DNA from 2 places in the Hamadaea sp. NPDC051192 genome. Region 2 is predicted to be linked to the other one. Evidence: riboswitches for the same ligand, from Rfam matches in the RefSeq annotation. Region 2 holds a riboswitch; the other holds the start of a gene.
What was found. A riboswitch is a leader RNA that binds a small molecule or an ion and turns the genes downstream of it on or off. The one in region 2 is predicted to bind cyclic di-AMP.
Positions count from the first base shown of each region.

Region 1: linked by a shared signal. The riboswitch ahead of AB0M47_RS16740 (C40 family peptidase) and the one ahead of AB0M47_RS20540 (C40 family peptidase) in region 2 are both predicted to bind cyclic di-AMP.

Region 1 covers NZ_JBFBAZ010000033.1:41,717-51,002, forward strand. Annotated here, with positions in the region: gene AB0M47_RS16690 (PP2C family protein-serine/threonine phosphatase) at 1-311, opposite strand, end outside; gene AB0M47_RS16695 (GNAT family N-acetyltransferase) at 434-1,072, shown strand; gene dcd (dCTP deaminase) at 1,069-1,647, opposite strand; gene AB0M47_RS16705 (pyridoxamine 5'-phosphate oxidase family protein) at 1,743-2,285, shown strand; gene AB0M47_RS16710 (zinc metalloprotease) at 2,367-3,332, opposite strand; tRNA gene AB0M47_RS16715 (tRNA-Gly) at 3,553-3,626, shown strand; gene AB0M47_RS16720 (hypothetical protein) at 3,737-4,300, opposite strand; gene AB0M47_RS16725 (hypothetical protein) at 4,367-4,753, opposite strand; gene AB0M47_RS16730 (hypothetical protein) at 5,036-5,413, opposite strand; gene AB0M47_RS16735 (DUF998 domain-containing protein) at 5,504-6,076, opposite strand; gene AB0M47_RS16740 (C40 family peptidase) at 6,202-7,194, opposite strand; cyclic di-AMP (ydaO/yuaA leader) riboswitch at 7,228-7,378, opposite strand; gene AB0M47_RS16745 (LamG-like jellyroll fold domain-containing protein) at 7,488-8,258, opposite strand; gene AB0M47_RS16750 (NlpC/P60 family protein) at 8,295-9,272, opposite strand.
Region 2 covers NZ_JBFBAZ010000045.1:38,126-47,411, reverse strand. Annotated here, with positions in the region: gene AB0M47_RS20575 (glycosyl hydrolase) at 1-1,596, shown strand, start outside; gene AB0M47_RS20570 (Rieske (2Fe-2S) protein) at 1,678-2,115, opposite strand; gene AB0M47_RS20565 (DUF2231 domain-containing protein) at 2,112-2,567, opposite strand; gene AB0M47_RS20560 (VTT domain-containing protein) at 2,617-3,282, opposite strand; gene AB0M47_RS20555 (glutamine amidotransferase) at 3,279-3,998, opposite strand; gene AB0M47_RS20550 (MurT ligase domain-containing protein) at 3,988-5,217, opposite strand; cyclic di-AMP (ydaO/yuaA leader) riboswitch at 5,462-5,651, shown strand; gene AB0M47_RS20545 (NlpC/P60 family protein) at 5,657-6,427, shown strand; cyclic di-AMP (ydaO/yuaA leader) riboswitch at 6,679-6,917, shown strand; gene AB0M47_RS20540 (C40 family peptidase) at 6,920-7,549, shown strand; gene mraZ (division/cell wall cluster transcriptional repressor MraZ) at 7,926-8,369, shown strand; partial or broken gene rsmH (16S rRNA (cytosine(1402)-N(4))-methyltransferase RsmH) at 8,610-9,286, shown strand, end outside.

The DNA of each region.
Region 1 (9,286 bases), on a different contig from region 2:
GTCGCGAGGCCGATCCCGATGACGTTGAGCAGCGTGGTCTGGCCGCGAGCGCCGCTCATCACCGCGAAGACGGTGCCGAGCGCGGTGGCCAGACCGCCCGCGACCAGCACCGAACGCCACGGAGCGAAGGCGGCCGCGAGGAACGGCGCCGTCGCCATCAGGCCGATGTAATGCGGTTCGGGGCCGTCGGCCCACTCCAGTATCGCCAGGAAGAAGAGCAGGATGGCGGCCGCGCCGACGCCGGCGCGGGTGCCTGGGGTCAGTGGCCGGCGAGACGACCACAGCAGTCGTTCGAGTACGGCAATCAGCATGCCGGATCGCGGACGCTACGACGATGAGGTTGACCCGACAGACGACCGCATTCTGACCGGGCGGATGAGGGGCGCGTGGTTAACCGGTTGCCCATCAAGCGGTCAACCTCAAGGATGACCCGGTGCTGGTAGCTCATCTCCCGCTGTACGGCTTACGGGTGCGTACGCCTGATCTGGAACTCCGATTGGCCGACTTGGCGGAACTCGCCCGTCTGGGGGACGTCGCCGCGGCGGGCATCCATGACCCGGACGTCCTGCCGTTCATGCATCCGTGGACCCAGGAGCCCGACGTCGGGCGGCGGGTGATCCTCGGCGCGCTCGCCGAACTCGGCCAGTGGCGGCCCGACGACTGGAGCCTCGGGTTGGTCGCCTTCCGCGACGGCGAGCCGATCGGGCGGCAGATCATGAGCGCCAAGGAGTACGCCGTCACGCGCGAAGTGCGTACCTGGTCCTGGATGGGACGAAGCTTCCACGGCCAGGGCCTCGGCACCCAGATGCGGGCGGCCGTCCTCGCGCTGGCCTTCGACGGCCTCGACGCGTTGAGCGCCTGCTCGGCCGCCTTCCTGGACAACCACTCGTCGCTACGGGTCTCGGAGAAGCTGGGCTATCAGCCCGACGGCGTCCAAGTCGACGCGGTACGCGGCCGGCCGACGATCTCGCGGCGGCTGCGACTCACCCGCGAGCGCTGGGCGCTGCATTCCCGCGTACCAGTGGAGATCGAGGGTTTGGACCCTTGTCTGGAGATGTTCGGGCTGAGCTAGCGCGTGGGCCAGGTCCGCCAGTTCTGCCACGAGCGGCTCGGCGTCGGGCCGCGCTGCCCCTGGTAGCGCGAGCCGTAGACGGACGAGCCGTAGGGGTGTTCGGCCGGCGACGAGAGCCGGAAGAGGCAGAGCTGGCCGATCTTCATGCCGGGCCAGAGCTTGATCGGGAGGTTGGCCACGTTCGACAGCTCGAGCGTGACGTGGCCGGAGAAGCCGGGGTCGATGAAGCCGGCCGTCGAGTGGGTGAGCAGGCCGAGGCGGCCGAGGGACGACTTGCCCTCCAGGCGACCGGCCAGCTGCTCGCCGAGGGTGACCACCTCGAGGGTCGAGGCCAGCACGAACTCGCCCGGATGCAGGACGAACGGCTGGTCGTCGTCCACCTCGACGCAGGCGGTCAGGTCGTCCTGCTGGACGGCCGGATCGATGTGGGTGTAGAGGTGGTTGTTGAAGACCCGGAAATGCCGGTCGAGCCGGACGTCGATGCTCGACGGCTGAATCAGGTCCGGCTCGAAGGGGTCGAGGAGCAGACTGCCGGCCTTCAGCTCGGCAACGAGATCACGGTCGGAGAGCAGCACCCCTGGGACTCTACCTGCCCGGCCTTATGTACTACTTCCGCGCTACCTCGGCGATTCGGCTAGGTGTTCGTACGTCTGTTCTATAGAATGTGTGTATGGCTTCCTGGACGCAGTTCGCCGCGGCCTCTCCCCGGCTCGCCGCGCAGATCCGTGCGCTGTTCCACCAGTACGGCCCGGGACTGGGCTATCTCGCCACGGTCCGGTCCGACGGCGGCCCGCGGGTGCACCCGGTCTCTCCGCTCATCACCGAGGAGGGTGTGTACTGCTTCCTCATCGACTCGCCGAAACGCCGGGACCTCGAACGCGACGGGCGATACGCGCTGCACGCGTTCCCGGCCGAGGAGACCGACGTCGAGGCGTACCTGACCGGGACGGCCCGGCCGGTCGAGGACCCGGCGGTCATCGCCCGGATCGCCGCCCGGGCCGGCGCCGACGACTCCGTCGACTGGCGGCTGTTCGAACTGCAGGTCGAGGTCGCGATGATGCACTCGCCCATGGGTCCGACCAGCGACGGGCGAGCCCGATCCGGCGTCGCGCAGGTGTGGCGCGAGTCGTCGCCCGAACGACGAAGCCCGCGCCGCCGAGGATGGCGACGCGGGCATGTCCCCGCGGTGCTACGGGATGTGATCGCGGCCTGAGGCCCCCCGGCTTCGGACCCTGTCCCCCGTCGTTCTCTCGCCGCGTTGACCTCGCAGTCAGTCAACGCGGCGAGACTTCTGTCAGCCCCGGTACGCCGTCCACCCGTCGAGCATCCGCTGGGCCTGGCCCGCGGTGAACTCGTACATGCAGGCGTCGTCGGTGTAATCCATGAAGTTGTGGATGGGGTCGACGCCCGACGCCGTGCAGGTGTCGCGGGCGACCGGGCAGCCGAACGCCGCCGACGCCTCGGCCGGGGTGTCGGAGACCTTGTCGTTCTGCTTGGAGCAGCCGCCCTGGAAGGTGTGGTAGAGGTTCAGCCAGTGGCCGACCTCGTGCGTCGCCGTGTCACCCTCGTTGTAGGGCGTCGCGGTGCCACCCGGGACCGACTCGGCCAGGATCACCACGCCATCCGAAGTGGACAGCTTCTTGGTCGGGAAGGTCGCCCAGCCGAGCAGGTCGTCGCTGAGCAGACCGGTGTAGATGTTGAGCGTGCCGGCGTCGCCCTCGCGCAGCGCCGCCTTCATCGCCTTCTCGCCCTGCGAGCCGTAGACGATCGGGTAGTACGCCGGGTTGACGACGCGGTTCACCTTCACCAGCTGGAACTGGAACGCCGTCGCCGTACCGCCGTAGACGCCCGCGTACGACTTGTTGAGCACGTCGAGCTGGGCGGCGATCAGATTGTCGGGGATGTTGCCGTTGGCCCGCGTGCCGTCCGAGCTGACGACGTGGACGATCACCGGAATGGTGATCGTCGCGGCGGCCGTGACCGTGCCCGGCGTCTTACCCTTGCCCTTCAGCAGGGCGTTGGTCTCCTTCTCACGGGCATCGGTCTGCGCGGCGGTCAACTCGTTCGGGTCGACCTTGCCGACGCTGCCGGGCTTCGCCTTGGCGCTGGCCGCACCGCTGGCGACCGGGTCGTAGCACGCCGCCGACGTCGCCGCGAACGCGCCCAACGCCACAGGCGATGCGTTGAGCACGAAGGCGGCCGCTGCGGCCACCGCTAGTCCGGCCGCACGCTTCCTGGGCGTACGCCCTGCGTCTGCCATGCCTTCTCCTCCCCACGACACGCCGGTAGTCGTGTCGCGACAGTGCGCCCCGATGTCGGGGGTCCCTCGGACGCTACGGAGGATCGATCGCGATCGAGAATAGTGCGCATGGGTTTGACTGTCGCCGGGCACTGATCATCATCGTGGCATCGGCATCAGCCGATCATCGGATGCCGGGGTTACGCACGGCCGGGTCGGACCTGATAGAGTTGCGCCGCCTGCGGGTGTAGTTCAATGGCAGAACATCAGCTTCCCAAGCTGACAGTGAGGGTTCGATTCCCTTCACCCGCTCCAAGAGAGAAGACCCAGGGGTCGTAGGCCTGCGAGCGCGGTACTCGGTCCGACTTGAAGAAGACCAACCGAGTACGCGCTCGATCCTGCAGCACCAAGGCGAACTTGGCTGATCAGCAATACTGCGAAGCCAGTGCGGCGAAGCTCTCCGGCGCAGGTGGCCGGCCACATTCCAGGACGCCGGAAGTCGAAGAATCCCAGCCGACAAGGCTCCCAGCGAGCGGCGGTTGCCCCTCACATGTGATTCTGAAGTCTGCCGTCACGGCGAAGACTCCCACGAACCCGATGTAGTCGCCCGTCTTTGTCATGCCATCGAGAAACTGGTCGACCTCGGCGAGTGCCGGCCCGGAGGAGACATCGAACGGACGTTGTAGCGTCGCGGTAGCCTCCTTCAAGATCCAGGCACGCCAACGCTCACTATCCGAAAATCCATTGATCTTGGTGACTGCTGGCTGGTCTTGCTTCACCACACCAATCGACCGTTCCCCATTGGCGCTAACGGTCAATCTCGTCGCGCCGGTGAGCGTGCGCACGACCGCAGGCGTCTCCCACTTGATGGCTGCTACCTCGGGAGCGCAGGCCGCCGTTGTGGAAGCAGACTTCTGCGGCAGCGCTGGCGACGGGTCGTCATTTGCGCTGCAGCCCGCCATTAGCGCGGTGGCGAGCAGAACCATCACTGTTGCTGCTTTCATCGTTTGCCCCCTGAAGGTGGTCGCTGCGGGTCGCAGCGACCACCCAGCACATCAGCAGTAGCGGGTCTTCGCCAACGAGGCGAGGGACGAGATCGGCGACAGGTCGCATTGCTGCCCACCGCTTGTCTCGATATTCCAGGACTTCGCCGTCCCGGCTTGAACCTGCGTGATCGAACCTGCAGTGTTGCAGTAATAGCGAGTGTATTTTCCAGTGACCTTCGTCGTTCCGCCGTACGCGATCACAATCTTGCCCGGCGCAATGTTGACCGTGACCGAGATGTTGTACGTCCGCGTAACCGAGCCCGACGCCTGCAACGAAAGGCTCGTTTGACCATCAAGACTTGCCACGATGATGCTTGCGCTCACGCCGCCGCCCTGAGTGATGGTGATCCCGGCAGTCACTGAGGTCTGAAATTCAGCCGTGCGGCTGCCGGACATCGTCTGGCTGGTGCCGTTCTCATATCGGTGAGCGTGGGTGACTTCCGCAGCAGATGCGACGCTGGACCAGGTGAACCAGCTCGTGCCCCGATCCTCAACGTCGCATACGAGTGCCTGTGGAGTGATCTCATCGGCGGATCTTGCTCGGTTGCTTCCCAAGCTGACAGTGAGGGTTCGATTCCCTTCACCCGCTCTTCACAGAAAGCCCAGGTCACCGGGATCATTCGGGGCCTGGGCTTTGTGTTTTCCGTTCGCTGAGCGCCTTCCGCGAAGCCGGCCTCGTCAGAGGCCGGCTTCGGCGTTCTCCGGGATGCCCAGCGTCTCGCGTACGCGTTTGCCCCATCGCTCGTGCGCCGCCTGGCGACTGACTCCGGCCGCCCGCGCGATGAGTTCCCACGTGGCACCCCAGCGACGCAGGCCCAGCACGGTGCCGAACGGGTCGAGCCCGAGTCCCAGTTCGATCCGCAGTTGCAGCAGGCCCGTGGCGATGTCCCGCTGGATCGCCGGGTCGCCCTGCTCGGCTTCCCAGTCGGGCGTTTCGGGGAGGGGGCGCGGGCCGAGGATTCGGTCGGCTTGGCGGCTCGCCTCGTTCACGGCGGCCAGGCTGGCGGCGGTCACCGCCTGCGTGATGTCCGTGGTGCAGGCCTTCTCGATCAACATGCCGTCAAGGCTACCTTGACGCTCACTCGACCGTCAAGGTCGCCTTGACACAGAGAGTGCCGCGGCGGACTGTCGCATTCAGGCAGGCCGTCAGGCATGGGCGGGGACGGCTGTGGGGGCGTACGCCCGGACCGAGGCGCGCAGCAGGCTCCAGGTCAGGGCGATGAGCATGCTCAGCTCGGCGGCGGCCATGACACGTTCGGTGAGGCCGATGGCGTATCGGTGGAAGAGGTAGGTCGAGGCGAGCATGGCCACTCCGCCGGCCACACCGACGCCGGTGAGCCGGCGGAAGCCGAGGCGCAGCCCGGCGGCGAGCAACGCCGCGAAGGCCACTGTGGAGGCGTACCGGTGGAGGTAGCCGGTCTGGCTCAACGCCTCGCCGACCGGGTCGGTGGGCAGGACCGTGGCGACCAGGAGCGCGCCGCTCCAGACGCTCAGCAGGACGGCGGCCAGCCGGTCAGCCCGGTAGACCGACGGCAGCAAGGCCAGCGTGGCGAGCGCGGCCAGGCCCATCCCGGTCTCCACCGCGCCGCCGCGATCAGCGGCGGCGTAGTCGCTGATGGTGTGGATCCACGGCGACAGTCCGTCGCCGTCGAGGTGGCCGGCCACGATGAGGAAGGCGGACAGGAGCAGCCCGAACAGGGCGAGCGACAGGCGATTCATGAGGGAGATGCTCGTCGTACGCCGGTCGCGAGACATCGCCGTCGCGACGGGTTCAGCTCTCCGTCGCGCGAGCTAGGTGACTGTCCCGTAGGGGTCCGCCGGATTCGCGGACCCCTACGGGGAAGTCAGCTGCCGTAGGGCCGGCCGTAGCCGTAGATCGGTGCGGCGTCGATCTTCCGCATCATGATCGGTACGCCGGCTCTGGACGCATGCACGATCCAGCCGTTGCCGACGAACATCCCGACATGGTGGATGTCGGAGTAGTAGAAGACGAGGTCGCCGATGCGCAGGTTCGCGCGCGACACGTGCTGCACCGAGTTCCACTGCGACTTCGCGTTGTGCGGCAGGGAGATGCCGGCCGCCTTCCACGCCGCCATCGTCAGGCCCGAGCAGTCGAACGAACCGGGTCCGTCGGCGCCCCAGACGTAGGGCTTGCTGATCTGGCGACAGGCGTACTGGACGGCCGTGGCCGCCTTGCCGCCCGGGTAGGTCGACGGGCACGGCGCGGGACGCAGCGAGCCCAGACCGCCCGTGGTCGCGTACAACTTCTGGACCTGGTCCTGCAGCGTCTTGATCTGGCCGTTGAGCGTCTTGGCCTGGTCGTTGAGCTTCTTCTCGGCCTCGGCCAGCGCGGTGATCTTGTCGTCGATCGGCTTCTTCTTGGCCGTCAGGTCATCGCGCTTGGCGATGACATCCGACAGTTTGTCCTGCTGGATGCGGGAGAACTGGTCGAGCAGCACCAGCTGGTCCGTGACGTCGGTCGGGGACTTGGCCGAGAGCAGGGCGTTCAGCTCGGTCGTGCTGCCGCCGGTGTACAGGTAGGCGGCGAACTCGCCGACGCGCGCGGTCGCGACGTGCAGCTCCAGCTCCAGCGGATCGAGCTGCTTCTTCAGGCCTTCGAGGCGCTTGCGCTCGGCGGTGAGCTTTTCCTTGGTGTCGTTGTGCTGCTCCAGCACGGGCTCGAGCTTGTTCCAGGCGTCGTCGATCTGCTGTTCCAGCGCGCTGACCGACGGGTCCGCCCGGACGGCCTCGCTGCTGAGCAACATCCCCATCGTGGCGACGGCGGAGAGCACGAGCGTGATCAGGGCACGTTTCTTGCGGGTGGATTGGCTGGCCACCTTAGGTGGGTCTCCTCTTCCACTGAGAGCGTTCGGGTCGCTCTCACCGCCTACCGGGTTAGCTGACGGGTTCGCGCTGGAAGATGCGCTACCGCTGACGCGGATTCACCCCCTGAGGCTCGGTGGCCTCACTAACCTGGGTCCCCGGTCCGCGACGGATGTCGCGGTTCGGCGGCGGCGCGAGGGGCCGCCCCGGATGGCCGACCGACTTCCTGCGCCTCGATGACTCTAAAGTCGTGCGTTATCGAACCGCAACCCGGGGCTAGCACGGACTTCAATGCGTAGTCAATTGTCTAACCGACCGTGACGTAGACATCGTCCAGCAAACCGTGAAATTGGTCGTTCCAGGGCCCGATCCCCTTGCCGCCCAACCGGAGCGGATCGGAGTTCACAATAGACAATTGTGCGGGAATCGCGGTACTCGCCCGCAATTCACCGTCTACGAACAACGCCAGTCTGGTGCTTCGGCGTACGCAATCCAGGCGATGCCAGGCGCCGTCGGCGACGGTGCGACGCCACTGCGCGACGTAGATGCGGTTGACGCCGACGACCATCCCGGCGACGACACAGCTCGGCAGGCCGCCGAAGTGATCCACTTGGAGTTTGTACTGCGTGCCCTGGGTCGAGAAGCCCTTCTGCACGACGTTCTCGCCGTCGCTGGTGTTCCGCGGATCCAGCAGCACCTGCGCGCCCCACGAGACGTCGGCCTGAGCCGGATTCAGCCACGGCGCCGGGTCGCTCTCCAGGATGACCCGGGGGCATTCGGCCTCGTCCCCCAAACAGGCCGGCGGAAATCCGACCGCCACCGTGCCGGCCCGGGCCTTGGCGGTCAGGACGCCGCCCATCACGCCGACCGGGTGCACCCGCAGGGTCCGGTCGGCGTCCCAGATCGGATCGGCCAGACCGGCGTCGAAGGCGTACCGGAGAGTGACGGCCTCGCCGGCGGCTCGCCGCTGATCGGGGGTTCGGGGGGCGGCCGTCGGGCTGGCGGGGGCCGGGGCAGTCGCGACAAGCACGGCCAGCAGGCCGGCTCCGCTGCCCAGCAGGAGACGGAAACGCTTCATTGGGACAATTGTGCCGATTTTCGGCACAATTGTCCGTTAAAGCACGGAACGAGTCCCGCTCGGGCTGATCGGCATATTCGATATGTACGCCATTCGCACGTAGTCACCGCTGTGCGGGGCGTGGACCATGAGCCCGTTACCGACGTATATGCCGACATGATGATGATCGGAATAGAAGAACACCAGGTCACCGGGTTGTAGGTTGGCACGGCTCACGTAATGAGACTCGTTCCACTGCGCCCCGGTGTAGTGCTCCAGGCTCTTGCCGGCCGCCGCCCACGCCGCCTTGGTCAGACCCGAGCAGTCGTAAGAGTTCGGCCCTTCCGAGCCCCACACGTACGGCTTACCGATGAGCGCGCAGGCCTTCTTCACCGCGGTGGCCCGTGCGCCGCCCGGCAGCACCGGCGGGCACACCCCGATCCGGAGGCTGCCGCCGACCGACGACGACCCGTACGCCTGGATGCGCAGCTTCTGCAGCCGATCCATCTCAGCCTGGATGGACTTCTTCTGCGCCGCCAACGCCGCGTCCTGCTGGCCGAGCGTGGCGATGAGCTGATCGAGCTGGGACTTCTGCCCGTCGTAGACGTCACGCTGCGCCGCGACCCCCGCGATCGCCAGCTGCTGCGTCTGCGAAATCTGCTCCAGCGTCGTGAGCTGGTCGAGGAACTGGTCCGGCGACTTCGCGTTCAACAGTCCCGTCAGCCGCGAAGCCGGCCCGGTCATGTAGTAGGCGCTCGCCATGTCGGCGACCTGGCCGAGCGAGACCGACACCTGGAGGCTCAGCGGGGCGATCTTCTTCTGCAGGTCCCGAGCCTTCTTCTGGTTCTTGGTCAGCTCGTTGTGGACCTTGTTGTACTGCTCGATCGCCGGTTCGAGCTTCTCCCAGGCCTCGTTGATCTGCTTCTCGATCTCGGCCACGCTGGGCGCGGCGTAGACGGTCGAGGGGACCAGTCCGATCAGCAACACGCCAAGGGCCGTGATGAGTCCACGGTAGAGAGTGCGGGGGTGAGGCACAGCTCATCACCCTA
Region 2 (9,286 bases):
GCGGACGACATCGGCCGGGTCACCTTCGCGTACGCCGCCGACGGTAGCGCCCTGTACGCGGTCAACCAGTCGCCCAAGCTGCTGAACAAGCTGGTCGGCACGGTCAACAGCTACCTCGACGGGGTCTACGTCTCGAACTCGGGCAACCCGGCCGGGCCGTGGTCGAAGATCGCGGAGTCGGAGAAGCTGGCGAACTCGGGCTCGGCGTTGAAGCAGTCGGTCGGCGGCAAGGGCTACGGCCCCGGCATCCAGTCCTGGTACAACCACTTCCTGCAGGTCGATCCGGCCGACCCCAAGCACGTGTGGCTGGGCCTGGAGGAGGTCTACGAGACCACCGACGCCGGGGCGACCTGGAAGACGATCGGCCCGTACTGGAACTTCTACTTCGGCTGCTGGGCGATCAGCGACAAGGATGACACCTGCCCGGACAGCACCCACCCGGACCAGCACTCCGTGGCGGTCGGCAGCTATCAGGGCAAGGCCTACGTCTACGTCGGCAACGACGGCGGCGTCTTCCGACGGCCGGTGAACGGCGCGGTCAACCGGGACGGGCACGCGACCGACTGGCAGAGCCTCAACGACGGGACCATCGACGCCTTGCAGTACTACTCGGTGTCCGTCGGCAAGGACGGCTCCGGCGTCGGGGTGGCGGGCGGCCTGCAGGACAACGGCGCGTCCATCCTGCGGCCCGGCGACACCGTGATGGGCTCGCACTTCGGCGGGGACGGCGGCGACTCGCTGGCCAACCCGCAGAACTTCTGCCAGCAGGTCCAGGAGTACACCAACCTGGCGATGCGCTCGACCGAGAACTGCGCGGTGAACCCCGGCGCGGACACGATCGACAAGGCGACCTCGTACGACATCCAGCCGTACACGAACCGGCCGGGCGACGAGCCGGCCCGCTTCATCGCCCCGTTCTCGCCCGACCCGGGCAACCCGAACGTCTGGGTGGCCGGCGGCCAGCACGTGTGGGTCAACGACATGGGCTTCGCCATCCGCAGCGGCAAGCAGTGGAAGAGCGTGTTCGACCTGGGGGCGGGGCACACCGCCACCTCGGTCGCGGTGGCCGGCGGGACGGCGTACGTGGGCTGGTGCGGGCCGTGCAACAACGCCGGGTTCACCCGTGGCGTCGCCACCGGCAAGATCGGCGACCCGACCAGCTGGCACCAGCTGGCCCTGCCGTCGACCGGCGTCGTGCCGAACCGGTTCGTGCAGGGCGTCGAGGTCGACCCGGCCGACGGCCAACACGTGTTCCTCGCGATGAACGGGTTCTCCCGGCGCTTCACCGAGGGACCGGGCGCGGGCCTCGGCCACGTCTTCGAGTCCCACAATGGCGGGGCCGACTGGACGGACGTCTCGGCGAACCTCCCGGACGTCCCGGCCAGCTCGATCAAGCTGCTGCCCGGTGGCGCGCTGGTGCTCACCACCGACCTCGCCACCTTCTACCGGCCGGGCGTCTCGGCGACCTGGCAGCGGCTCGGGTCCGGGCTGCCGCTGACCGTCGGGATGGACGTGGAGTACTCGACTGTGGACAACTCCGTCTACGTCGCCACCCACGGCCGGGGCATCTGGCGGTTCAGCCTGGGACAGCTGTGATCCCGACGGTGACCCTGGCCGGACTGGCCGGCCGGTGATTCCACCTGGTGAGGGCGGCTTCGCACCGCCGCCCTCACCAGGTCACGGCTGCAGGACGATCGAGTCGCCGTTGACCGTCACGTTCTTCGCCGGCAGCGCCATGGTGGCGGGTCCCTGTTTGACCGCGCCGTCGGTGATCGAGTATTGGCTGCCGTGGCAGGGGCAGTTGATGGTGCCGTTGGCCACCGTGCCGACCGTGCAGTGCATGTGGGTGCAGATGGCGCTGAATCCCTTGAACGAGCCTGCGGTCGGCTGCGTCACCACCACCTCCTGAGTCGCGAAGATCTTGCCGCCGCCGACCGGGATGTCCGCCGTCTTGCCCAGCGTGGTCGGGGCGGTCACCTCGGTCGTGGCCTGCGCCGTCGGCGTGGCGGTCGAACCGCCGCCGTCGCCGCTGCCACACGCGGCGGCCAATCCGGTCGCGGCGACCCCCGCGGCTCCGGCGATCCCGGACACGAAGGCCCGGCGAGTGGATGTCATGTACGCCCCCACACTGCTTCGGCACCGGAGTCCCCGGTACGCACGACGTAATAGGCCGTGACGACGGCCAGCACCAGCACCACCACCTGCGCTCCGGTCCGTAGCCAGGGTGTCTGCGGGGTGCGTCGAAGCACCCAGAACAGCAGGGCCACGGCCAGACCCAGGGCGAGCGTCCACCAGAAGGTGGCCGTGCCGAACGAGCGATGCTGCAGCACGTTCAGCGGCTTCTGGGTGGGAAAGCGAGCGGCGATGAACTTGTCACCGGACAACTTCGCGGCCAGCGCGGCCAGCGGCGCGAGCACGGCCAGCCCGGCGGTGAGCCACCCCGTCTTCGCCCGCCAGCGCGGGACGAAGGCGTACACGATGGCGAACAGCGCCAGCAGAGGCACGAAGACGACCGCCGCGTGCACGAAGAGCGGATGGGCCGGTATGCCCAGAATGTCACTGAACATGACGCCAGTCTGGTAGATCCCACCTGACTGTGCTGGGCTTTCGCTCAGATCACGAGCGGCGGGACGTCACTCGCCAGTAGACGGCCGCGCTAGCGCTGACCAGCGCGCCCAGGGCGGCGGGCAGATAGGTGAGCAGGGTGACGCCGTCCGGCGAGACGACCGCGGCCCCGATGGCGGCGTACGCGAACGCGCTGGGCGCACCGCCGAGCGCCGTTCCCGCCAGGTAATGCCGGAAACGCGTCGCCGAGCTGCCGTACGCGTACCCGACGAGGCCGAACGGCGCGATCGGCAGGAGCCGCACGACCACCACGGCGAGCGTGCCGCGCTGGGCCAGCCACTCGTCCAGCCGCGCGATGCGCCCACGCAACCGGCGTCGCACGGTTTCCCGGCCAGCCCAGCGACCCAGCCAGAACGTCGCGATGGCAGCGCCGACCGCCGCGACCAGGGCCACGCCCGCCCCGGCCATCGCACCGAACAGCAAGCCGCAGGCCAACGAGATCGCCGTACGCGGAACGAGCGCCATGAGCAGGGCGGCTCCGGCGACGACGGCGGCGGCAGGGCCGAACGCGCCGAGATCGCGTACCTCGTCGGGCACCGAGCCCAGGGGAACTCGACTGGCCAGCAACGCCACCACGCCCACGCCGAGCGCGAGGGCGCCGGCACGGATCAGCGCCCGGCGCCGGAAGTCCGCCGCCGGGGTGTCAGCAGTCGTCATCGGCCGACAGCGGTGAGCCGCTCGGCCCGGAGCCGATCCGGCCAGGTGTCGTCCAGCGGCCCCAGCGACTGTTCGCCGGTCGCCCAGCAGAGCAGGAGATCTGCGAGCGCAGGGTTACGAGCCAGGGCGGGGCCGTGTGCGTACGTCCCGAGAATCGTCTCGGACCAGGCCCCCTCCGTGACGCCGTCGTTGCCGACGCCCGTGGTGACGCGGAGCAGGGGCTTGACGCCGGGGCCGAGATGCGTGCGGCCGCCGTGGTTCTCGAAACCGGTCAGCGGCGGGAGGCCGAGCGTGGGATCGATGTCGCCCGCCAGCTCGCCGACGGCGCGCGAGGGGCCGCGGTCCGAGCTGATGTCGATCATGTCGAGGCCGGGGCACTTGTCGCCCTTGGCGAAGAAGCTGCTGCCGAGGAGCTGGTAGCCGGCGCAGACGGCGAAGACCACGGCGCGGTTCGCCGCCGCGCGGGCCAGCCCGCCGTCGTTGAGCAGCCGTTGCGCGGCGAGTGCCTGCGGGCCGTCCTCGCCGCCGCCGAGCAGGTAGATGTCGCCCTGCTCGGGCAGCCGCTGGTCGGAGCGGACCTCGACGGTCTGGGCGGGGATGCCGCGGGCGCGGGCGCGGTGGGCCAGGATCAGCATGTTGCCGCGGTCGCCGTAGGTGGAGAGCAGGTCGGGGTAGACCCAGACGATCTGCAGGCCACCGTTCACATCAGAGGACACGGTCCAACTCCGCTCGGATGTCTTGGAACGCGGTGTAGTTGGCGATGACCTCCAGGCGGCCCTGCGGCACCGTCCCGACCGCGTCGGCGAAGGTCTTGACGTGCGTGAACGGCACGTCGTTGATCTCCAGCCGGACCGCCAGGTCCATCGCCCGATCGCCGCTCACGAGGACCTGACGCCCCCGGAGCGGGCTGAAGTCCACGTCGTAGAGCCAGCTCGTGTCCAGCCCGTCGGGGTCGCGGGCGTTGATCGCCAGGAGCGTCGGCGCGACGTCGGCCATCTCGAACGCCTCGAGCCAGCTCGCCGGGTTCTTCGCCAGCAGCAGCCGGACCAGCCGGCCGTCCCGCTCCACCTGGGCGTACCGGCCGGCGACGCTGGCCACCGAGCCGAGCCGGGGGATGGCGTCCACCGGATTGACCCCGAACCGGGCGGCCACGGCCAGCGCGGTCGCGGCGTTGCCCAGGTTGACCGTGCCGGGGATCTGGAGCTTCACCTCGTGCGGCTGGCCCTCGGGGTCGACGACCTCGCCGTCGAGCAACGTCCACTGCGGAGTCGGCCGGCGCAGGTCGCCGTTGGCGCAGGCCCAGCCGCCCGCCTCGCCGCGCTGGATGTGGCCGCCGCACGCCGGGCACACGTGCGAGTCGTCCTGCCAGCGCTGACCGGCCGAGAACCAGGTGACCTCGGCGACGGGGTGGGCGCCGGCGGCGTAGACCACCATCGGGTCGTCGGCGTTGGCCACGATGTGCACCGCCGGGTGCGACGCGAGCGCCTGCCGCCAGAGGTCGGCCATCATGGCGACCTCCTTGGCCCGGTCGAGCTGGTCGCGCGACAGGTTGAGCAGCGCCACCACCCGGGGCTGAGTCGCCTGGATGACCTGGGCCAGGTAGTGCTCGTCGACTTCGAGCACCGCGTAACGGGTGGTCCCGGCGCGGGCGAGCGCGGAGGTGTGCCCGGTCGGCATGTTCGCGCCGAACGAGTTCGTCGCGACGTCGCCGAGGACGCCCAGCGCCGCGGCGGTGAACCGGGTCGTGGTCGTCTTGCCGTTGGTGCCGGAGACCAGCGCGATCTGCCGGCCCGCCGCCAGATGGGCGAGCAGGTCGGGGTCGATCATCATGCCGAGCCGGCCGCCGATGACCGAACCGTCGCCTCGCCCGGTAGCGCGCGACAGCGCGGCCGCCGTCTTCGAGACGGAAACGGCGAAGGCCGTACGCAGCGGCAGCTTCTTCTCGTCCGACACGCGGCTAGAGTACGCGATCTGCCTTCGTGATTGGTTGTGTGGCCTGAATCACGGACATCTCGGGCAATCTACCGGGACAATCCGGGCGCCTGTCGCGGCCGAGGGACATCTTGGCTGCTCAGCCGCTATGTAGCGGGCTTGGCTGGGCGGCGAGGATGCACTAGAAAAAGGACGCCGGTCGATGACCGGTGGACGTTCCGGTCCCGCCGAGCCCTGCCCGGCCGGACGTCGACCCCCAGAACAGCATCGGGCAGGGGTGGGGGACCCACTTTCGCCTCGCGACTCACGCGGCCGGCCTCGCTTCCCCAGGAGCCGGTCTCGCCGCGCGCGGGGCTCGGGGTGTAGCCGCGCTCAGCGGCCGGGCAACCCTTCCGCGCCCGAACCCGACAGCTCACCTCACAGGCGTGCTGAAGGGACCCCTATGGCCATCTTCCGTATGGTCGCCTCCCGCTGGGAGCGTGCTCGAAGTCTTCTGTTCGGTAGCCGCCGTCTTCTGTTCGGTAGTCGGCGGCGGGGCTTGGTCACCGCCGGGGCCGCGGCGATCGCAGCGGCTGCGGTCGGCCTCCCGGCCCTCGCCGCCGGACCTGGTGGTTCTCCGGCCGCGTCCGAACTTTCGCTGTCGGTCGCGCCCTCGGCGTACGCCTCGGTCTCAGCGTCGGCGTCTGGTGCGGCGTCCGCGTCTACCTCGGCGTCGACGTCCGCTTCGGGCGCCGCAGGCGTGGGCTCGGCGGCGTCGGCCGCCGCGTCGGCTGCGGCTGCTGCCGCGGCCAAGAAGGCGGCTGCGGCCAGGGCTGCTGCTGCTGCGGCGGCGAAGAAGGCGGCGGCGACGGCCATCGCCTCGACGAAGGCGGCGACCGTGCTGCGCGAGGTGGCGAAGCTCAAAGGCTCGCCCTACGTGTTCGGCGCGACCGGGCCGCGGACCTTCGACTGCTCCGGGCTGACCCAGTTCGTGTACGCCAAGATCGGTGTCAAGCTCGTCAACTACGTGCCGACGCAGCTCGACAAGGCGAAGGTCGTCCCGCATTCGAAGCAGCGTCCGGGCGACCTGATCTTCTTCCTGAGCGGCGACTTCGCGTACCACGTCGGCATCTACGCCGGGAACCACAAGATGTGGGACGCCCCGACCGAGGGGCAGACCGTCGGCCTGCACGAGATCTGGGACGACTCCTACGTCGTCGGCCAGTTCTACTGAGTCCTCCACTGAGTGTTCGGCTGAGTCCGGCTCGTCCGATCGGGGGATCTCCCGGGTCGGCCGGGCTGGACGACTTCTGTGGGCTGCGTCACCAGCTGAACCGGACATCGCGGCAGGCAATATCGGACATCGATGTCTTGACCGCGCGCCAGGGGTAGTTTTCCCAGCTCTCAGGCCTTCTTCAGGTTCTTGGCCAATTCGCAGGTTCTCGGTAGAAACGATCCGCCGGCCGGGTTCACCTGGGCGGCGGCGCCGCGGATACGCCGAATCCCGCCCGTTCGCGGTGCCCACCCCACGCAGCAGTGGATGGGCGGGAGTGGGGGAACCACCTTCGCCGGATCTGGTCGCGGACCCGGCTCGGGGTGAAGCCACCGGCGTCCGCTCAGGACACCCGCCCCCCGGTGGACCTCCGTCCTGAATGGATGCCGTGGCCGGGCCGCCTTCCCGCCCGAACCCGACAGCTCACTTCGCAGGCGTGCCGGAAGGACGACGATGAAGTCTCAGATCAGGCGGCGTACCGCCAGACTCGTGCTGGCTGTCGGCGCGGGCGTCCTGGCGTCGACGCTGACGGGTACCCCCACCCAAGCCTCCTCGGTGGACTCGGCTGCCGCGGCGCTCGCCTCGGCTCCGGCTGCGACCGTCGGGACCGGAGTCGGCGCGGCCGACACCGTCGTGACGGAGAACGCAGTGGTCGCCACGACCGCCGTCGCCACCAACGCGACTGCCTCGACCCTCACCGCCGCCCCCACCGCGGTCAGCTCCCGGGCGGCCAAGGCGGCGAAGGTGATCGCGTTGGCGAAGCAGTACAGCGGCCGTCCTTACCGCTGGGGCGCCGCCGGGCCCAAGCGGTTCGACTGCACCGGGTACACGAAGTTCATCTACAAGAAGGTCGGCGTCAAGCTCCCCCACAGCGGCGCCCAGGGCAAGAAGGGGAAGAAGGTCTCCCGGGCCAAGGCGCTTCCCGGTGACCTGGTGATCTTCCGCGACTCCAGCGGTCGCGTCTACCACGTCGGCATCTACGCCGGCGGCAACAAGATGTACGACGCCCCGACGTACGGCAAGAAGACCGGACTGCACCGCATCTGGAGCAAGAAGGTCGAGTTCCGCCGGGTGCTCGGCTGAAGCCCGATCACCCATCCCCCTAAAGGCCTCTCACCCATCCCCGTAATGCAGCGGGCCCGCACCTATTGGTGCGGGCCTTGCTGTTTCGGTGCGGTGATCGCTTAACTCGTGCTTAACGAGCGGTAATGGCATCGGTGACGGTGATGTCGGAAACCGGACGATGTTGATCTTCATTACCCCCCTCCACCCGAACGTACCTGTTGTGACCTGGCCAAATGGGGAGGGCTCGGGGCGTCGGGGGTGTCGATTTTGGTTGACGGTGGAGGGAAGTGGAGTAAAGTGGGGCCCACTGGTGGGGCTGGGAGGCCCGGCCGGCCGGGGGAGCGGCTCGCCGCGAACGAGCTGATCCCGTCTGCGTCATCGGGGGGTGGGGCCGATGTTTCTCGGCACGCATACCCCTCGCCTGGACGACAAGGGCCGGTTGATTCTTCCGGCGAAGTTCCGGGACGAGCTGGCGGGAGGTGTCGTGATCACTAAAGGGCAGGAGCGCTGTCTCTACGTGTTCCCGGTCGCCGAGTTCCAGCGATACGCCGCCGAGCAGTCGGCCCGTCCGATGAGTGACAAGGCGGCCCGGGCGTACACCCGGGTGCTGTTCTCCGGCGCTCACGACGAGGTCCCCGACAAGCAGGGCCGGGTCACCATTCCGCCGACGCTCCGAGCGTACGCGGGACTGGAGCGAGACCTGGTGGTGATCGGCGCGAGCACTCGTGTCGAGATCTGGGACAACGCCGCCTGGGAGGCGTACCTCGCCGAAAGCGAGGAATCCTTCTCGGACGTCGACACCGCCGGTGACGCCGGCCTGCCGACGGAGGCGGGGTGACGCCGGCCCGACGGTGAGCGCCAGGCGCCTGGAAGCGATGCCGCGAACATCGCAGCACCGGGCACGAAACCGGCGTACCGCGAGATCTCCAGCCGCTTGTCGGCTCCTGGCGCCACTTCCCCGGCGCCAGGCGTACTGCTCTCTCGAACCCCTTGGGAACGGGGAACAAGAGGTGCGAGAAGCGGATGGGGATCTGGCGGTACGCCGGGGTCAACGAGAGCAGAACAGCAGGGGGTCGAGATGCAGCAGCCGCGGGGCAAGCACGTGCCCGTCCTGCTTGAACGCTGCCTCGACCTGCTGGCTCCCGCGCTCACCGTCGACCGCGCCGAGCAAGCCGGCGGCCGGACGTATCACGTCGACGCGACCCTCGGCCTGGGCGGCCACGCCGAAGCCGTGCTCCAACGCCACCCCGAGACGGTCCTCATCGGGCTCGACCGGGACACCGAGGCTTTGGAGCACTCCCGGCGACGGCTGGCTCCCTTCGCCGATCGCATTCATCTGGTGCACGCCGTCTATGACGAGCTTCCGCGCGTACTGCGGGACCTCCGGATCAACCGGATCGACTCGATCCTGTTCGACCTGGGCGTCTCCTCGTTGCAGCTGGACGAGGCGGACCGGGGCTTCGCGTACGCGCAGGACGCCCCGCTCGACATGCGGATGGACCAGACCCGGGGCATGACGGCCGAGCAGGTGGTCAACACCTACGAAGCCGGTCAGCTGGCCCGGGTGCTGCGGGTCTACGGCGAGGAGAAGTTCGCGTCCCGGATCGCGGCGTCGATCCTCAAGGAACGGGCGAAAGGCCCGCTCACCAGCTCGGCGCGGTTGGCTGAACTGGTTCGCGACGCCATCCCGGCGGCCGCCCGGCGTACCGGGGGACATCCGGCGAAGCGAACCTTCCAGGCCTTGCGCATCGAGGT